Regions from separate parts of the Streptomyces macrosporus genome, predicted to be linked through region 2. Evidence: riboswitches for the same ligand, from Rfam matches in the RefSeq annotation. Region 2 holds a riboswitch; the other holds the start of a gene.
The links. Region 2 has a riboswitch for S-adenosylmethionine ahead of thrC (threonine synthase). Riboswitches for the same ligand answer to the same signal wherever they lie in the genome.

Region 1: it holds a riboswitch for S-adenosylmethionine, as region 2 does, so the genes downstream of both, ABD335_RS08170 (aminotransferase class V-fold PLP-dependent enzyme) here and thrC (threonine synthase) in region 2, are expected to answer to the same signal.

Annotation. Positions count from the first base shown of each region.
Region 1 covers NZ_BAAASZ010000015.1:726-5,610, forward strand. Annotated here, with positions in the region: gene ABD335_RS08160 (serine hydrolase domain-containing protein) at 1-100, shown strand, start outside; gene ABD335_RS08165 (DUF2165 domain-containing protein) at 267-866, shown strand; gene ABD335_RS08170 (aminotransferase class V-fold PLP-dependent enzyme) at 903-2,279, opposite strand; SAM riboswitch class IV at 2,543-2,662, opposite strand; gene ABD335_RS08175 (putative leader peptide) at 2,864-2,986, shown strand; gene ABD335_RS08180 (glutathione S-transferase C-terminal domain-containing protein) at 3,098-4,003, shown strand; gene ABD335_RS08185 (ABC transporter substrate-binding protein) at 4,378-4,885, shown strand, end outside.
Region 2 covers NZ_BAAASZ010000006.1:83,605-88,489, forward strand. Annotated here, with positions in the region: gene ABD335_RS03305 (MoaD/ThiS family protein) at 1-197, opposite strand, end outside; gene thrC (threonine synthase) at 194-1,474, opposite strand; SAM riboswitch class I at 1,493-1,633, opposite strand; gene ABD335_RS03315 (glucosyl-3-phosphoglycerate synthase) at 2,035-2,994, shown strand; gene ABD335_RS03320 (alpha,alpha-trehalose-phosphate synthase (UDP-forming)) at 3,201-4,670, shown strand; gene otsB (trehalose-phosphatase) at 4,769-4,885, opposite strand, start outside.

The DNA of each region.
Region 1 (4,885 bases), on a different contig from region 2:
CCCGGACGGGCGGGCCGCCGTCACCGTCTCCCTGCACAGCCGCCCCGCCGACCTGATCGACCACGCCTTGTGCGACGCGCGCGACGCCGAAGCCCGGTGACGACGACCGGCGGTCCCGTGGGAGACGCGCGTCGGCGCCCGGTCCACCACCCCCGCGTCCGAACATCCCGGGCGGCGCGCTCGGCCGGGGCAAAACCCGAGCGCGCCGCCCGGCGGTCCTGCCAGGATTGGGGACGACGACCGAGGACCCGATCGGGGGAGGACACATGGCAGACGGGGGAGAACGCGCGAGAGCCCGGACGGGCGGGCCGCTCTCGCTGGGCACACCGCCCGTCGCGGCGGCCGTGCTGACGGGGATCGTCGCGGTCTACATGGCCCTGGTGGCCTTCGGCAACATCACGGACTTCGACACCAACCGGCAGTTCGTCCGGCACGTCCTGGCGATGGACACCACCTTCCGGGACCCGGACCTGATGTGGCGGGCGATCGAGTCGACCGCCCTCCAGGACGCCGCCTACGTCGCCATCATCGTCTGGGAGACCCTCACCGCCCTCGTCCTCCTCGCCGCGACCTGGCTCTGGGCGGCGGGCCTGCGCGGCGGCGATCACGGTCGGGCCCGCCGGGCCGCCACCCTCGGCCTGGTGATGGTCCTGCTGCTGTTCGGGCTGGGCTTCTTCGCCATCGGTGGGGAGTGGTTCGCCATGTGGCAGTCCTCCGACTGGAACGGCCTGGACGCGGCGGCGCGGAACGTGATGCTCGCGGCCTTCGCGCTCGTGGTGGTCAACCTCCCGGCCCGGCGCGGGGACGACCGTCGGACCGACGGGACGCCGGCCGTGAAGGCGGTGGACGAGGAGCGGGCCGCCTGAGGACCGGGACGCCGCGCCGGGCCGGGCGCGGTGCCGTCAGCGGTGGACGCCGGTGCCGGTCAGGTCCCGCACGGCGGTCAGGAAGCGCTCGATGTGCTCCTCGGGCGTGCCCGCGCCGAAGCTGACCCGCACCGCGTCCAGGCTCCGCCCGTCGATCGGGGAGAGACCGGACGCGCCGCACCGCGCCGACGCCTCCCCGGCGCCGCCCAGCAGGGCCCGCACCAGCGGGTGGGCGCAGAACAGGCCGTCGCGGACGCCGATGCCGTACTCGGCGGAGAGCGCGGCGGAGAAGTCGGAACTCCGCCGGCCCTCGACGGTGAAGGAGAGCACGCCGACCCGGGGGTGGTCCTCGCCGAACAGGCCGAGCACCCGCACCCCGGGCACCTCCGCGAGACCGGCCCGCAGCCGGTCGAGCAGCACCTCCTCGCGTGCGGCCAGCGCGTCCGGGCCCGCGTCGGTCAGGGCCCGGCAGGCGGAGGCCAGCGCGTGGACGCCGACGACGTTGGGCGAGCCCGCCTCGTGCCGGGCCGGACCGTGGTGCCACTCCACCGCCACCGTGCCGTCGCCCCGGCACTCCACCGCACGGCTCGCGCCTCCGCCCGCCAGGTACGGCTCGGCGGCGTCCAGCCAGTCGGTGCGTCCCGCCAACACCCCGGCGCCGAACGGGGCGTAGAGCTTGTGCCCGGAGAGGGCCACCCAGTCCACGCCCAGCTCCCGCACCGACACCCGGCGGTGCGGCGCGAGTTGGGCGGCGTCCAGCACCACGCGGACGCCGTGCCGGTGGGCCACCTCGGTCAGTTCGGCGACCGGCCAGATCTCTCCGGTGACGTTGGAGGCGCCCGTGACGCACAGCAGGCCGGGGCCGGACGGCGCGCTCGCCAGCGCCTCCCGAAGCGCGGCCACCGCCTGGCGCGGCGAACGGGGAGCGGGCAGGTACACCGGGCGCAGCCCGTCGCGGCGCCAGGGCAGCAGCGAGGCGTGGTGCTCGGTGACGAAGGAGAACACCCGGGTGCCCGCGGGGAGCGCGGCGGCCAGCAGGTTCAGGGAGTCGGTGGTGCCCCGCGTGAACACCACCTGGCGGTCCTCGGGCAGGTCGAGGAAATCGGCGACGGTCCGCCGGCTCTCCTCGTACAGGTCGGTGGAGAGCCGCGAGAGGTGACCGGCGCCGCGGTGCACGCTCGCGTAGGAGGGGAGGTAGGCGGCGACGTCGTCCCACACCCGCCGCAGTGCCGGGGCGCTGGCGGCGTAGTCCAGGGCGGCGTAGGGCACCGTCCCGCCCGTCGCCAGCGGTACTTCCACGTCCAGGCCCAGCACCGGCAGCGGGGGACGGACGGCGGCGGGGGCGTTCGGGACCGGGGCGTTCGGGGAGGCGGCGGTGGCGGAGGTGCGGACGGCAAGAGCGGTCCTGGTCATGGCGGTGCTCCCGAGTCGTGTGGGCGTGCGCGGCGCGAGACGGGCGCGCACGGACGGGGACGTGGGCGAGGACGGGTGTCGCACCTCCACGGCGGCTGCGGGCGGCGGCGGCCCGCGCGCAGGTCGGGAGTGCGGTTCGTACCCGTGGACGCCGGACACGGACCGGTCCGGCGGGTGCTGGGAGAGGAGGCTCCGGGCCTCTAGCGCATTCGCTTCGTCATGGTGTGTCCCCTCGGTACCAGGACCCCTGGACTGCCGCGAGGGGTCCGCGCTTGCCACACGGCGTTCGTGCCGTACGGCCCGGTCTTCACCCGGGGCACCCCGCCACGGACGGAGGGTTGCCGGACAGCCAGCCGGGGCTTGAAGGGCTGTCACTCGTGACCTGGCAGGGAGTATGGCACACGGCCGGCCGAGCGCCCAACCGCGTTCCGGGCTACCGGCGCACCGAGCGCCGGACGGAGACGGCGAGAGAGGTCCGTCCGCCATGTGAGACGGCGGACGGAATCCGTGAAGGCGCCCTTGACGGGGGACGGGAGCCACTCGACACTCCGAAGCGGGAATCCTAGTGAACGGGTAGGAAATCAATGGGGCGTTCGAAACCGGGCATCGACCGCGTGGCCCGCGCGGATCGGCCGTCGCCTCTTCTGACCTCGCGCCGCCACATCGATCTGCTGCGCGTCGCCGGCGCGGCGAGACCTCTCCACTGAGGCGACGGCCCTCCGTCCGCACACCGGACACGTGCCGGCACCGCCGCGCGCCCGCCTCCGACGACGACCTCCGCCACGTCCGCGCACCGGACCCCGGACCCAGGGAGACACATGCCCGCCACACGCCCGACAGCCGTGCCGCCCTTCCGGGGCAGGATCGGCCGTGACGCCCGCAGCGGCCACTACGCCGTGCCGCACCGCTACCGCCTCCACCTCTCGCCGTCCTGCCCGCACTGTCTGCGGATCGCCATCACCCACAGCCTGCTCGCCCTCGGCGACACCGTCCCGGTGACGCTTCTGCCCGCCGTGCCCGACGGACCCGGCGGCGGACACTCCCGGCTGCGCCCGCTGTACGAGGCCAGCGCCCACCGGTACTCCGGGCCGACCCTGGCGCCGGTCCTCGGCGACGACTGGACGGGACGGATCGTCAGCACGCACACCCCCGACATCCTGCGAGACCTGGCGCGGTGGTTCGGGGGCGACGGCCCCGGACCGTACCCCCGGGACGCCGAGGCGGAGATCGAGGACGTCGAACGCCTCTGTGAACAGGGCATCGACGAGGCCGCGCAGCGGGCCGGGCAACCCGACACCGACGACACGGCACGCGCCGCCGCCCTCGACGTCCTGCTCCGCGCCCTGGGCACGCTGGAGCGGCGGATCACCCGTCACGCCTACGTCCTGGGAGACGAACCCACCGCCGCCGACGTGCGGTTGTGGGTGACGCTGGTGCAACTCGACACCGTGCACCGCTGGCACCTGGACGCGTCCGCGGTGCACCGCGTCGCCGGTCACCCGCGTCTGTGGGCCTACGCACGGCGGTTGGCGGCCCACCCCGCCTTCGGCCCCCACCTCGACCTGGACGGCATCGCCCGCAGGCACCACGCGCACTGCCGGGGACTGGAGGCGGCCGGCGCGGCGGTGCGGATCGTGGACTGGACGGCCCACGTACCGGACCGGGCCGCGGCCCGGCCGGACCGGGTGCGCCGCGACGCGGTGATCCCGGCGAGCGGAGCCTGACGGACCCGCCCGTGGAGCGCGCCCACGGCGTTTGTAACGCGAGTGTGGCGCGCACACGAAAACGCCATTGCGATGTCCTCGATCGGGCGGTGCACCGCTTGACCGCCCGATCGAGCCGCGGATAACTTCCCTTCCCATGCAGACTCCCCTGCGGTTCTCCTTCCGATTCACGCGGCGCCGCGCTGTCGATCTCAAGCGCGTTGACGCCGCGATGTGTCGCTGATCTCCACCGCGTTTTCCTCCCCGAGCGAGTCCGCTTTTCCCGCCGTCGGTGGACGCCGTGCGTCCCGACGATCCGGCTTCTTCTCACAGAGCCTTTCACCGCACCCTTCACAGAGCTTGTCACCGAGCTTTGACGATTTCCGGGAACGCCCATGCGCAAAGCAATACCCGCTGCCCTCGTGACGGTCCTGGCGGTTCACCTCCTGACCGGTTGCACGGAGACCGCCCGATCCGCCGGCACCGACACCGACCTGTCCGACAGCAGGATTCCGGAGAAAGCGTCCGCCGACACCACCATCGCCGTCGGCTCCCCCGAAACCGAAGTGGCACTGCGGTTGTCGGGGCAGATCGACAAACTTCCCTTCAAGGTCAAGTGGGTCCGGATGAGCGGCGGACCGCAGTGCTCCGAGGCGTTCCGGGCCGGTGAACTCGACGTCTGCTCGGCAGCGGAGATCCCGTCCATCCACGCACGCTGGACGGGGCTCGACACCAAATTGGTGGCCGCGGAATTCCGAAAGGACCCCCGGCGCCATCCCATCTACGAACTCGGAATCGCGCCCGGCGCGGACGTCGACACGCTGGAGGACCTGCGCGGCAAGAAGATCGCCTACAGCCCGGGCCAGGCGCAGGGCGCCCTCGTGCAGCGGATCCTGGCCAAGG
Region 2 (4,885 bases):
ACGTCGTCGTCGTCGACGTAGACGTTCACGAAGCGGCGCAGCTTGCCGGAGTCGTCCAGCACCCGGGCGGATATGCCCTGGTGGTTCTTCTCCAGGTCCGCCAGGACCTCGGCCAGCGTCGCGCCCTCGGCCGTCACCTCGGCCCGGCCCCCGGTGTACGTGCGCAGGATCGTCGGGATACGGACGGAGACACTCATGCCAGGCCAGCCTCTCGGAAGGAGTCCAGGTTCGGACGGATGATCGCGGACGGTCCGGTGGTCGACGCCACCGCGTCCAGGGTCTTCAGGCCGTCGCCGGTGTTGAGGACGACGGTGGTCAGGGACGGGTCGAGCACGCCCTCCTCGAGGAGCTTCTTCGTCACGCCGACGGTCACGCCGCCCGCGGTCTCCGCGAAGATGCCCTCGGTGCGCGCCAGCAGCTTGATCGCCTCGACGATCCGTCCGTCGTCCACGTCCTCCACGGCACCGCCGGTGCGGCGCGCGATGTCCAGGACGTACGGGCCGTCGGCCGGGTTGCCGATGGCCAGGGACTTGGCGATGGTGTCCGGCCGCACCGGCCGCACCACGTCGTGGCCGTCCTTGAAGGCCCGCGACACCGGCGAGCAACCCTCGGCCTGGGCGCCGAAGATCCGGTACGGCTTGTCCTCGACCAGCCCCAGCCGGATCAGCTCGCGCAGCCCCTTGTCGATCTTGGTGAGCTGGGAGCCGGAGGCGATCGGGACGACGAGCTGGTCCGGCAGCTTCCAGCCGAGCTGCTCGCAGATCTCGTACGCCAGGGTCTTGGAGCCCTCGGCGTAGTAGGGGCGGAGGTTGACGTTGACGAAGCCCCAGCCCTCGCCCGCGGGATCGCCGATCAGCTCGGAGCAGAAGCGGTTCACGTCGTCGTAGGTGCCCTCGATGCCGACCAGGTCGCCGCCGTAGACCGCGGCCATCACGACCTTGCCCTGCTCCAGGTCGTGCGGGATGAAGACGCAGGAGCGGAATCCGGCGCGGGCAGCGGCGGCGCCGACGGCGCCGGCCAGGTTGCCGGTGGAGGAGCACGAGAGGGTGGTGAAGCCGAAGGCGCGGGCGGCCTCGACGGCGATGGCGACCACCCGGTCCTTGAAGGAGTGCGTCGGGTTGCCGGAGTCGTCCTTGACGTACAGACCGCCGGTGACGCCCAACTCGCGGGCGAGACGGTCGGCCTTCACCAGCTTGGTGAAGCCCGGGTTCGTGTTGGGCTTCTCCGCCACGTCGGCGGGCACGGGCAGCAGCGGGGCGTAGCGCCAGATGTTGTTCGGCCCGGCCTCGATCCGCTTCCGCAGGCCCTCCGGGTCCCCCTCGGGCAGGTCGTACGCGATCTCCAGCGGCCCGAAACACATCTCACAGGCGAAGATCGGACCGAGCGGGAAACGTTCGCCGCACTCGCGACAGGAGAGCGCGACGGCGGGGCCGAGCGAGATATCGGTGCTGCCTGCAACGGTTTGCACAGCCATGGATGGCGAGGCCCTTTCTCCTCATCTTCCCCGGGACGTCTTTCGTCCGGGCCGGAATTGGCACCTTCCCCACCGTGGCCTCGACCGTGACGAACGAGTGCCGGCGGGAGGGTTGCCGGGGCTTCAACGGGCCGTTCCCTCTGCCCCTCTGGATGAGCTGCTCTATGGCACCCGGCCGTTACCGTGGCCGGGGCGTTTGTGCACGCCGGTCCCTCGAGATGCGGAACTCCCGCGCGTTGTCCAAGACTGTAACCGACGCCTCCACCGTTCAGGTCCGCCGTCCGAACCGCGAGACGAACCGCCCACGGAGCCGCACACGGGACACGCACAGGAACACACTCGGAAGCCGCACGGACGTTCCGGGACCGGAGGCCGGGGAACACGGCACCGGCGGTCGGCGGCGGGCGACCGCGAACCGACCGCCGACCCGCCGCCGACCGATCGCCAACCGATCACGAACCCTTCACCACCGATGCCGAGAGCGCCCGGGTGACCCGGCTCCCGCAGAATGCCCGGGGCGCCGGGAACACCCAGGACGCCGAGGATTAGGGAGGCGACACGTGCTGGACGAGGTCGACCGCTGGCTGGAACGACGCTCCTGGAGCGCTGTCGACCGCCCGCTGCCCCGGCTGCTGGCCGCGAAGCGGGCGGCGGGACCGGCAGGGCGGGTGAGTGTGGTGCTTCCGGCACTGAACGAGGAGGCGACGGTCGGGGACATCGTCGCCGCGATCCGCCGCGAGCTGATGACCGAGGAGACGCCCCTGGTCGACGAACTGGTCGTGATGGACTCCGGCTCCACCGACCGCACCTCCGCGGTCGCCGCGGCCGCGGGCGCGCGGGTGGTCCACCGGGACGACGTCCTGCCCCGGCTGCCCGCGCTGCCGGGCAAGGGCGAGGTGCTGTGGCGGTCGCTGATGGTCACCAGCGGGGAGATCGTCTGCTTCGTCGACGCGGACCTGCGGGACTTCGACCCGGCCTTCGTCTCGGGCATCGTGGGCCCGCTGCTGACCGAGCCCGACCTGGCGCTGGTCAAGGCGATGTACGACCGCGCGATCGGGAACGCCCCGGTGGGAGGCGGCCGGGTCACCGAACTGGTCGCGCGGCCCCTGATCAACCTGTACTGGCCACAGCTGGCGGGTTTCGTCCAGCCACTGGGCGGGGAGTACGCGGCCCGGCGCTCCCTGCTGGAGCGGCTGAGCTTCCCCGTCGGCTACGGCGTCGAACTGGGCCTGTTGGTGGACGCGCTGCGCACCGTCGGGCTCGACGCGCTCGGCCAGGTCGACGTGGGCGTGCGCAAGCACCGCAACCAGGACGGCCCCGCCCTGGGCCGGATGGCCGCCGCCATATACCGCACGGCCCACGCGCGGCTGGCGCGCGGCCCGCTCATACGCCCGGAGCTGACCCAGTTCGAACGCGGCCCCGACGGGAGCTTCGTTCCGCGCACCCACCCGGTGGACACCGAGGAACGTCCGCCGATGCGCACGGTCCCGGAGTACGCCGCCCGGCGCCACGCGGCCTGAGGGCACCGCGCCGCCCCGGTGCGTCCCGGCCCCGCCGGCGCGCACCGGGGCGCGCCGCCGCGCGCCCGGGTCCTCCCGGCGCACCCGGAACGTCCCGCGGCCACTCGTGCGGTTACCGGCCCGTACCGGCCCACCTGGCAGAACACGGACGCCGTGTGACGAGAACCGCACGTTTGCGCGGTCCGGACAGCGGCTAGGTTCCGGTCATGGTCACTCGGCACCAGGTACTCGTCGCGTCCAATCGCGGACCCGTCTCCTACACGGTCGGGGAGAGAGGCGAGCTGACCGCCAAACGCGGCGGCGGCGGGCTGGTCTCCGGCCTGTCGACCGTCAAGGGCGACGCGGTGTGGGTGTGCGCGGCGCTGGGGGACGGCGACCGCGAGGCCGTCCGCCGCACGGACGGCAGGCTCGACCCGGCCGACACCGGCGGCCAGACGGTGCGGATGCTGGACCTGGCCCCGGAGGTCTTCGCGGACGCCTACAACGGCATCGCGAACTCCGTGCTGTGGTTCGTCCACCACATGCTGTACCAGACCCCGCTGGAGCCCGTCTTCGACACGGAGTTCGAGCGGCAGTGGCGCTCCTACGAGACGTACAACGCGGCGTTCGCCGACGCCCTCGCCGAGGAGGCCGCCGAGGGCGCGGCGGTCCTGGTGCAGGACTACCACCTCACCCTCGTCCCCGGCATGCTCCGCGAGCGGCGGCCCGACCTGCGCATCGGGCACTTCTCGCACACCCCCTGGGCGCCGCCGGACTACTTCCGGATGCTGCCGGACGACCCGGACGGCGGAGTGGCCGCCGAGGTGCTGCGCGGCGTCCTGGGCGCCGACCGCGCGGCCTTCCTCACCCAGCGCTGGGCCAACGCGTTCACCGAGTGCTGCGTGAAGCTGCTGGGCGCGGAGGTCTCCGTGGACGACGACGGCGAGATGGTGGTGGTGCACGAGGGCCGCGCGACGCGGATAGGCGTCCACGGCCTGGGCGCCGACGCGGACTTCCTGCGCGAGCGCTCCCGGCGCCCGGACGTGGACGAGCGGATGGCCGCGCTGCGCGAGCAGATCGGCCGCGACGGGGACGGAAACGCTCGGAAGGCGATCGTCCGGGTGGACCGCACGGAGCTGTCCAAGAACATCGTCCGCGGCCTGCTCGCCTACCGCCGGCTGCTGGACGACCACCCCGAGTGGCACGGCCGGGTCGTCCACGTCGCCTTCGCCTACCCCTCCCGGCAGGACCTGGCCGTCTACCGCGACTACACCGCGGAGGTCTCCCGGGTGGCCGAGGAGATCAACGCGGTGTACGGCACGGAGGACTGGACGCCGGTCGTCCTCCACGTCAAGGACGACTTCGCGCGCTCCCTCGCGGCGTACCGGCTGGCCGACGTCGCCCTGGTCAACCCCATCCGGGACGGCATGAACCTGGTCGCCAAGGAGATCCCGGTGGTCTCCGACCACGGCTGCGCGCTGGTGCTCTCCCGCGAGGCCGGGGCGTTCGCCGAGCTGGCCGAGGACGCGATCACCGTCAACCCGTACGACATCGGCGCCACCGCCGACGCCCTCCACCGGGCGCTGTCCATGGACGCGGGCGAGCGCGCCGAGCGCACCAAGCGGCTCGCCGCCGCGGCCACCGCGCTGCCGCCCACGGCCTGGTTCACCGACCAGTTGAACGCCCTGCGGCGCTGACCCGCGGCGCCACCCGCGGAAAGAGCTTCCCGGGCCGGTGCCCCGCTCGCCGGAGCGGGGCACCGGCCCGGACCGTCCCGCCCGTGCCGGGCGGCCCGTCAGTCCGCCAGGACGTCCGCCAGCCGCCCCAGCAGCCCGACGACCCCGGACGGGCCGTCGACGACCAGATCCGCCCGTTCGGCCAGCGCGGTGACCTCCTCGCTGCCGCTGCACAC